2 regions of the Allobosea sp. GW823-FHT01F03 genome follow, and region 1 is predicted to be linked to the other one. Evidence: predicted binding sites of a transcription regulator. Region 1 holds the regulator's gene; the other holds the start of a gene.

The links. The regulator LexA, encoded in region 1, represses DNA repair genes until DNA is damaged. The targets are predictions, from matches to a motif close to TGTTCNNNNTGTGTTCNG.
Region 2: the regulator LexA is predicted to act here: its motif matches at 2,397-2,414, upstream of recA (recombinase RecA).

What each region holds. Positions count from the first base shown of each region.
Region 1 is NZ_CM179505.1:3,306,721-3,311,318, reverse strand. Features, by position in the region: gene AC3RCC_RS15870 (LpxI family protein) at 1-103, shown strand, start outside; gene lpxB (lipid-A-disaccharide synthase) at 100-1,278, shown strand; gene lexA (transcriptional repressor LexA) at 1,555-2,286, shown strand; gene AC3RCC_RS15855 (ComEC/Rec2 family competence protein) at 2,280-4,466, opposite strand.
Region 2 is NZ_CM179505.1:2,484,003-2,488,600, reverse strand. Features, by position in the region: gene AC3RCC_RS11845 (crotonase/enoyl-CoA hydratase family protein) at 1-81, opposite strand, end outside; gene AC3RCC_RS11840 (TetR/AcrR family transcriptional regulator) at 165-752, shown strand; gene AC3RCC_RS11835 (hypothetical protein) at 784-1,281, shown strand; gene AC3RCC_RS11830 (hypothetical protein) at 1,296-1,829, opposite strand; gene AC3RCC_RS11825 (hypothetical protein) at 2,052-2,273, shown strand; gene recA (recombinase RecA) at 2,499-3,584, shown strand; gene alaS (alanine--tRNA ligase) at 3,784-4,598, shown strand, end outside.

The DNA of each region.
Region 1 (4,598 bases):
CGCCGGAATTGCGGTGAAGGCCGGAGGTGTGCTCGTCGGCGATCGTGCCCGTCTGGCCGCGAGCGCCGATGCCGTGGGCATCTTCATCGAGGGCGTGCCTTGAGCACGCCGCCCTTCCGGCTTTTCGTCGTCGCTGGCGAGGCCTCTGGCGACGCGCTCGGTGCGCGTTTCGTGCAGCAGCTTCGCCACCGCCTTGCAGGGCGCCCGCTCGAGCTGCGCGGCGTCGGAGGCGAGGTTCTGGCGGCGGAAGGCTTGGCGAGCATCTTCCCCCAGGAGGACATCGCGGTGATGGGCTTCGGCCCGGTCGTTGCCCGCCTGCCATTGCTGCTGCGTCGCATCTCTGACGCGGCGCAGGCTGCTGCCGCCTTCGCGCCCGATCTGATGCTGACGATCGACGCGCCTGACTTCAGCCTGCGCGTCGACAAGAAGCTGCGCCGGCTCAATCCTGCCGTGCCGATCGCGCACTGGGTCTGCCCGAGCGTCTGGGCCTGGCGCCAGGGCCGGGCGCGGCGCATGCGCCCGCATGTCGACAGGATCCTGGCGCTCCTGCCCTTCGAGCCGGAGGCGCTTGCGCGTCTCGGCGGACCAGACACCGTCTATGTCGGGCATCCGCTGATCGAGCGGCTCGCGGAACTGCGCCCTGGGCCGGATGAGGCCAGGGTTCGGGCCGACGCGCAGGCGCCGCTTATCCTCGTCCTGCCGGGCAGCCGTGGCTCCGAGATCCGCCACCTCATGCCCGCCTTCGGCGAGACGATCGCGCGCATCGCCCGGGCATTGCCGCGGGCACGCTTCGTCTTGCCGGCCGTGCCGCGTCTGGTCGAAGCCATTACCGGGATCGTCGCAAGCTGGCCCGTGAAACCCGAGATCGTGACGGGGGAGGCGGCCAAGCTCGCGGCCTTCCGTCAGGCGCGCGCGGCACTCGCCGCCTCCGGAACGGTGACGCTCGAGCTCGCCCTGGCGCAGGTGCCGACCGTCGCCGCCTATCGTGGTGCCGGCTGGGAGGCGGCGCTGGCCCGCCGCCTGATCAAGCTGCCGACGGTCATCCTGCCGAACCTCATTCTCGGCGAGAACGTCGTTCCCGAGTTCATCCAGGACGATGTGACGCCGGACGCGCTGGCCCTGGCTCTCACCGCGGTGATCGGCGACGGTGCGGCGCGCGACCGCCAGCTCGACGGTTTCGCCGCGCTCGAGCACAGGATGCGCAGCGCCGGCCCGAGCCCGGCCGCCAATGCCGTCGATGCGGCGCTGGCGCTGCTGCGGCAGCAGCCGGCATCGTAGCGCGGGATCGCCGAATTCGCCGCGGATCGGCAGTCCGCGGCGGTCAAGCCCACTGCCGCGACGGCCATCATCGTGCCCGGAATCGCCGGCCTGAGCTCTATCGCCGCTCCGTCTCTTCTTGCTGCCTTGTTCTCCGCAAAGCTTCGCGTGCAAGGAGAAGGACAGCTTTCACGCCCTGCAAGAGCGTGCTGAACCTCTCTTGCGGAACACATGGCGAACAGGTATGTTGTTCGTGCTTTGTTTCGATTCCGATGCGAAAGGCTGGGCGGCGAGATCATGCTGACACGCAAACAGTTCGAACTGCTTCGCTTCATCCATGAACGCCTGCGCGAATCCGGCGTCCCGCCCTCCTTCGACGAGATGAAGGATGCGCTCGATCTGCGCTCCAAATCCGGCATTCACCGGTTGATCATGGCGCTGGAGGAGCGCGGCTTCATTCGCCGGCTACCGAACCGCGCCCGGGCACTCGAAGTCATCAAGATGCCGGACGGAATCGGCGGTGCGCCGGGGCAGCGCGCCCGTTTCAGCCCGTCCATCGTGCAGGGGGGGCTCGGCCAGACTCCGCCTGCCCCAGCCGCCAACCTCGCCAAGCCGCGCCCCGCCACCGCTGAGGAGAACGGACGCACGACCGTTTCCATCCCGGTGATGGGTCGAATCGCCGCTGGCACGCCGATCTCGGCGATCCAGGATCGCAGCCACAGCGTCTCCATGCCGGCCGACATGCTCGGCGGCGGCGAGCACTACGCGCTGGAGGTCCGCGGCGACTCGATGATCGAGGCCGGCATTCTCGACGGCGACACCGTCGTCATCCGCAAGCAGGACACCGCCAACACCGGCGACATCATCGTCGCCCTGATCGATGACGAGGAGGCGACGCTGAAGCGCCTGCGCAAGCGCGGCTCCTCGATTGCCCTGGAGGCCGCCAACCCGGCCTACGAGACCCGCGTGCTCGGCCCGGATCGCGTCAAGATCCAGGGTCGGCTCGTCAATCTGATGCGGCGCTACTGAAGCAACCCGCTGTCCTCCGCCTGCTCCGCCGTTGCAGCGGCGGGTAGCGAGGTGGCAGGGGCGCGTCCCGGCTCCGGTGACGAAGGCGCGGCGACGGGAGCAGGCCGGGCCCGGGTCCAGGGCCGCAGGCGCGTCGCGTCCTCGGCGGTGTAGGAGCGCCAGTTTCCACCAGGCGAGGAGCCCAGCGCCGTCGCCCCGTCACGCGTGAGCGCAGCCCGGTCGATCAGCCGGGCGGTGCAGCTGCCATTGGCATGGAGCGGCGTCACGACGAGATCGGCGCGCAGGCAATCCTCGACGATAGCGATGCGGTCGCGAGTGTAGGCGACTTTGCGGCCGTCCCTGAGGCGGATCACGCAGCCGCGCGCATCGCAGGCGGCGCCTTCTCGCAAGGCCGGATCGTCCGGGGAGCGGGAATCCCCGTCGGCATGGAGCCATTGCGCCAGGACGAAACGGCTCGGCTTGCCTGCGAGGACGAGCCGCCCTTCGGGGCCGCGTACCAGAATGCCGGAACCGTCGCGCTCGATCAGGATGTCCGGCCGCGTCGGGTCCGTGGCGAGCGCCAGACCGGCGCAGAGCGGCAGTGCCGCCAGGTAGCGCAAGGCCGTCGTCCACAAGGTCAGCCAGAGCAGCGCCAGGGCGAACAGGGCGAGCGCCAGGGCGTCGAAGGCCGGCAGCACCACTGTCGAGCGCTCGATCCCGGCAACCCAGTGGGCGAGCCGCAGGACGAGGCCGGAGGCCCAGCCCATCAGGGCCCAGGCGGGCCAGTCGAGCCCGAAGGGATAGGCCAGCACGCCGAAGACCGCGGCCGGCATGACGATCAACGAGACGAAAGGCAAAGCGAGCGCGTTGCCGAGCAGGCCGAACGGGTTGAAGGTCTGGAAATGATAGACGCCGAAGGGTGCCGTCGCCGCCGTCGCCAGCAAGGTGGTGACGACGATGCCGACTGCGGAGAGCCAGAGCGGCCGCAAGGGCCAGGGCCAGCTCGCAGCGGCCGGGTCGGGTGAGCGCTCCTGCCAGCGCTCGGCGAAGGCGATCAGCGCGGCGACCGCGCCGAAAGACATCTGGAAGCTCGGCCCGAGCAGCGCCTCGGGCTCGCGCAGCAGCACGATGATCGCGGCGAGAGCGAGATTGCGCATGCTGAGGGCCGGCCGGTCGACCAGGATGGCGCCGAGCATCACCAGGGTCATGATCAAGGAGCGGACCGTCGCGACCTCGGCACCCGAGAAAACGCAATAGGCGGTGGCGCCGAACATGGCGGCGAGTGCGGCGAGCTTCTTGATCGGCCAGAAGAGGGCGAGGCCGGGCGACAGCGCCAGCAGCGCCCGTGCCAGCCAGAAGATCGTGCCGGCCGCCAGAACCATGTGCAGGCCGGAGATCGAGACGATGTGGTAGATGCCGGCGGCGCGCAGATCGTCATTGGTCGGTTCGGTGATCAGGCCGCGCTTGCCGGTCACCAGGGCGGCCGCCATCGCGCCCGCCTGCCCGCCGCCGATCGTGGCGATGCGCTCGGTCAGCGCATTGCGCGCCTGGTCGATGGCGATGCTCCAGGCGAGCTGCCGCGACGGCCGAGAAGGCGCCGGTGCCAGCGCGACCTTTCCGGCAATGCTGCCGACCGCGCCGATGCCGCGGAAGAAGGCGTCGCGGGCGAAGTCATAGCCGCCGGGACGCGCCGGTCCAGGCGGCGGCAGGAGCCGCGCGGTCGCCACGATGTGATCGCCGGGCTTCAAGGTCGTCGCGATGGTGCTGACGCGGACGCGCCTCGGGCGCTGCTGCGGTTCGACGCCCGGCAGGGCGGTGACCAGGACGACCAGACGGACGCCCTTCTCGCGCTGCTCCAGCGTCTCGACGAAACCGGTGATCTTGCCGACATGGAGCCGGGAGAGCGCCGGTGCCGCGATGCTCGCCGCCCGCCAGGCTCCGGCGCCGAAGCCGGCAAAGAGTGCGCCTAGCGCGACACAGACGAGCATGGCGCGGCGCCTGTGGCGCAATAGCAGCGCGGCGAGCGCGGACAGGGCGAGGCCGGCCAGCGGCGCCGCCGGGCTCGGCTCGCGATCGGCGAGGAAATACAGGACGACGCCGAGCCCGAGCGGCACCGGAAGCCAGTTGAAGAGGCGCCGCCGCTCGATCTCGGTTTCGAGCATGGCGCGGAGCGGGGCGTACCAGTTCGACGGGGTCCACACCGGGCTCAGCGACAGCCGATACGCCCACCTTGCCCCACCCCGCCAGGCGAGGGCGCGCGCGGAGGCCTTTCGGCGACGCCCGGGCGGTGCGGAAAGCATCGGCCTCCCTTTCGCCACCGGAACAGGAAGACG
Region 2 (4,598 bases), 820 kb from region 1:
ATTCAGTTTGGCGGGGCGGTTGAGCGTCAGCGTCGCGATGCCCTCCCGGCATTGCATGAGGACAGGGTCGATCTCGGACATGGCGGGCTCCAGCGGTTTTGGGTGACGCCACGCTGCCTCGCTACGCCATTTACGTATACTACCTATACGGTATACATGGCGACATGACCGAACCTGAAAGCCCGACGCGCAAGCGCATCGTCGACGCCGCGAGCAAGCTCTTCTATGCCGAGGGTATCCGCGCGGTCAGCGTCGATGCGGTCGCCGAGAAGGCGGGGCTGACCAAGCGCACGCTCTACTACCATTTCGAGAGCAAGGACGAGCTCGTCGCCGCCTATCTCGAAGCGCGAGACCAGCCCAATCTCAAGCTGATGGCCGGCTGGTTCGAAGCCACTGACGGTGGGCTGTCGGAGAAGGTCGAGGCGATCTTCCAGAATCTCGCGCGCGCCGCGGGCAATCCGCGCTGGAAGGGCTGCGGCTTCCTGCGCACCGCCGCCGAACTCGCCGCCCTGCCCGGCCATCCCGCCATCAAGATCGGCGCCCGCCACAAGGCCGGCTTCGAAAACTGGCTTGCCGGCGCCTGCGCGGCCCATGGCATTACTGCCCCCGGGGAACTGGCGCGCCAGATCGTGCTGCTGATGGACGGCGCCTTCGCAATCATGCTGATCCATCGCGATCCGGCTTATGTCGAGGCCGCCGGGCGCGCTGCCGCAGCCTTGGCAGGCTCGGCCTTGCGCGACCTCGCCGTTTGATCGCCTCCCGGCCAGCAACTAACCTGCCGCCATGACCGCACGGCCACGCTCCGCCTATGGCATCCTGCTCCTGCTGCAGACCATCTGCGCCGCGCTGCTGCTGTTCTACATCCACATGGCCTTCCGGATCGTCACCGAGAAGCCCGGCGAGCTGCACGGCCTGCCCGCCCCGATCCTGCTGCAGGTCGTCATCGCCATCCTGATCGGCCAGGGCTGCTACTGGACGCGCCTGCGGCATGTGCCGCTGCCGGACGGCATCTACAGCCCGGTGCTCGGCCATCTCCTCGCCTTTGCCGGCCGCCTCACCTCGATTTTCGGCGGCGCCCTGTTCTCGATCTATTTCCTGCGCCAGCTGCCCGCCATCCAGCAGCTCAGCCTCGACGCCGGCCTGCTCTGGCGCTGCATCCTGGTCTTCACCATGCTCTTCGCGATCTACTGCTACGCACTGGAACTGGAGCGCCTCGGCGCGGCCTGGCAGAAGCCGCCGGCGCAGACCGGGCCAGAGCATCCCGAGAGGCCCGCAGGCTAGCGCCCACCCTCGCCTCAGCCCGAATTGCGGTCCCGCTGTCGCCGGCCCGACAGCCATGCCAGCCAGGCGCGCCCCCGCTCCCGAACGGCGCGCACCAGCGCTGCCGCCCGGCGCCAGGCGGCCGACGCCTTGACCCGCTCGACGACGACCTCCCGGATCCGATCCAGCCAGGCCATGCAGCGCGCGAACCAGCCGATTGTCAGCAATTGCGCGCGCCCGGCATGGTAGATGCGCTCGACCAGCAGGAAGCTCGTCAGATGGCCGATCGCCATCAGCACGATGCCGCCGAACCAGGCGCCGCGCGCCAGCAAGACGAGCGAGAGCAGCTTCAGCGGCTCTGCCACGGCAAAAGGCACAGCCAGCAGGGCGAGCACGCCATAGGGCGGCAGGCGACCGATCGCCGCCTCGATCCGGGCGACGATCCGGAACGCGCCGAACCAGGCCAGAAGCGGCCGGTAGAGCGGCCGCGCCAGCTCGTCGAGCACGATGACGAGGGCGACGACGAGATCGACCGGGACGAGCAGGAGACGAAAGAGACGGGTGCGCATCGGCGGGCGAGCTCTACTGGCCGGATGCTGTCGTCCTAGAGGAGGCCCGCGACGCTGGGAACCGGATTTCCCCAATTGGCCGACGCAAATGGCCGGAATTGCCCAGGTCTTGTCCCGCGGGTTGTGATAGCAAGATCGGCACGGCTCGGTTGCACGATCACTCCCGGTCGCTGCGCCCTGTTCCGAGCCTGCGGCTCGCTCCGTTCCAAAGGGGACAACGAGATGAAGACGCTTTCGCTCCTGGGCCTGGCCCTGCTCACAGCTTCCGTCCTGGCAGGCTGCCAGACTTCGCAGTCGCGGCAGGCGCAACTGGCCTCGATCTGCGCCGATCCGGTCAATCGCGCGCCAAAGTCCTTCTATTACTCCGAGTGCCAGACGCTCTACCCGTCATCGGATCAAGCCCTGCAGAAGGATTATCTTCTCGGCGCCCCCACGGGCGACTAGCGCGGCACCCCGGAACGAACGGCACGATGCATCCTGCACCGGCGAGCCTGCCCGGCGCGCCGGCCCGCGCCGGCTTTTCACGTCGCAACGCGCTCCCGAACAGGCCTGCCGGCACAATTCGACAGGAACAAAAAAAGAACTTGCGCATAAGAACAAACAGTGACCATAGTCGCTGATCGGCGCGATTGAGATGTCCCCGCGCCCCTGCCATAAGGAGCGCACGTCGTGAATCAGGCGAATCTCAAGCTCGTGGAAGGCTCTTCGATGGACAAGGCCAAGGCGCTCGACGCGGCGCTCTCGCAGATCGAACGGGCGTTCGGCAAGGGCTCGATCATGCGCCTGGGCAAGAACCAGCAGGCAATCGAGATCGAGACCATTTCGACCGGCTCGCTGGGTCTCGACATCGCGCTCGGCGTCGGCGGCCTGCCCAAGGGCCGCGTCATCGAAATCTACGGGCCGGAATCCTCCGGCAAGACCACGCTCGCTTTGCACACCATCGCCGAAGCCCAGAAGAAGGGCGGCGTCTGTGCCTTCGTCGATGCCGAGCACGCGCTCGACCCGGTCTATGCCCGCAAGCTCGGCGTCAATCTCGACGATCTCCTGATCTCGCAGCCGGACACCGGCGAGCAGGCGCTCGAGATCACCGACACGCTCGTCCGCTCCGGCGCCATCGACGTGCTCGTGGTCGACTCGGTCGCCGCGCTGACGCCGCGCGCCGAGATCGAGGGCGAGATGGGCGACGTCCAGCCCGGCCTCCAGGCCCGCCTGATGAGCCAGGCGCTGCGCAAGCTGACGGCGTCGATCTCGCGCTCGAACTGCATGGTCATCTTCATCAACCAGATCCGCATGAAGATCGGCGTGATGTACGGCTCGCCGGAGACCACCACCGGCGGCAATGCCCTGAAATTCTATGCCTCGGTCCGCCTCGACATCCGCCGCGTCTCGACCCTGAAGGAGCGCGACGAGGCGACCGGAAACCAGGTCCGCGTCAAGGTCGTCAAGAACAAGGTCGCACCGCCCTTCAAGCAGGTCGAGTTCGACATCATGTTCGGCGAGGGCATCTCGAAGGTCGGCGAGCTGATCGATCTCGGCGTCAAGGCCGGCATGGTCGAGAAATCGGGCTCCTGGTTCTCCTTCGACAGCCAGCGCCTCGGTCAGGGCCGCGAGAACGCCAAGTCCTTCCTCAAGGCCAATCCGGACGTGGCCGGCAGGATCGAAGCCACCATCCGGCAGAATTCCGGCCTCGTCGCCGACCGTATCCTCGATCAGGCCGATCCGACGGCCGAGGATCTCGACGAGGGCGAGGCCTGAGCAGGCCCCTGCTCCGACGCGTTGATCGGAACGATACGAGACGGGCGGCGCGAGCCGTCCGTTTCTTTTTGACTCCACCCCCTTGTCGGGGGCATTGCCGGAGCTGGCGTTTCTGGACAGTAGCGGCGGTGCTGACTAGAACCTCTCACCCTTTCCGGCTGCGCCGGCCCCTTGCCAGAGAACCAGAGCCAAGATTGCGATGAGCGGCGTCAACGAGATCCGGTCGACCTTCCTCGACTACTTCAAGGGCCAGGGCCATGAGGTCGTGCCGTCGAGCCCGCTCGTGCCGCGCAACGACCCGACGCTGATGTTCGCCAATTCCGGCATGGTGCAGTTCAAGAACGTCTTCACCGGCCAGGAGAAGCGTCCCTATGTCCGCGCCACCACGGCGCAGAAATGCGTGCGCGCCGGTGGCAAGCACAACGATCTCGACAATGTCGGCTACACCGCCCGCCATCACACCTTCTTCGAGATGCTGGGGAACTTCTCCTTCGGCGACTATTTCAAGGAACAGGCGATCAACCACGCCTGGACCCTGGTCACGCGCGAATTCGGCCTGCCCAAGGAGAAGCTGACGGTCACCGTCTACTCCGAAGACGACGAGGCGCACGGGCTCTGGAAGAAGATCGCCGGCCTGCCGGACTCCCGGATCATCCGGATTTCGACCTCCGACAATTTCTGGCGCATGGGCGACACCGGCCCCTGCGGACCTTGTTCCGAGATTTTCTACGACCATGGCGATCATATTCCCGGCGGCCCTCCGGGCTCGCCCGACGAGGATGGCGACCGCTTCATCGAGATCTGGAACCTCGTTTTCATGCAGTACGAGGAGGCTGCCGGCGGCATCAGGACCAACCTGCCCCGGCCCTCGATCGACACCGGCATGGGACTGGAGCGCATCGCCGCCGTGCTCCAGGGCACGCATGACAATTACGCGATCGATCTCTTCGCCGCCCTGATCCGGGCCGTCGCCGATCTGACCAACGTCCCCTCCGACGGGCCGATGGCGGCCAG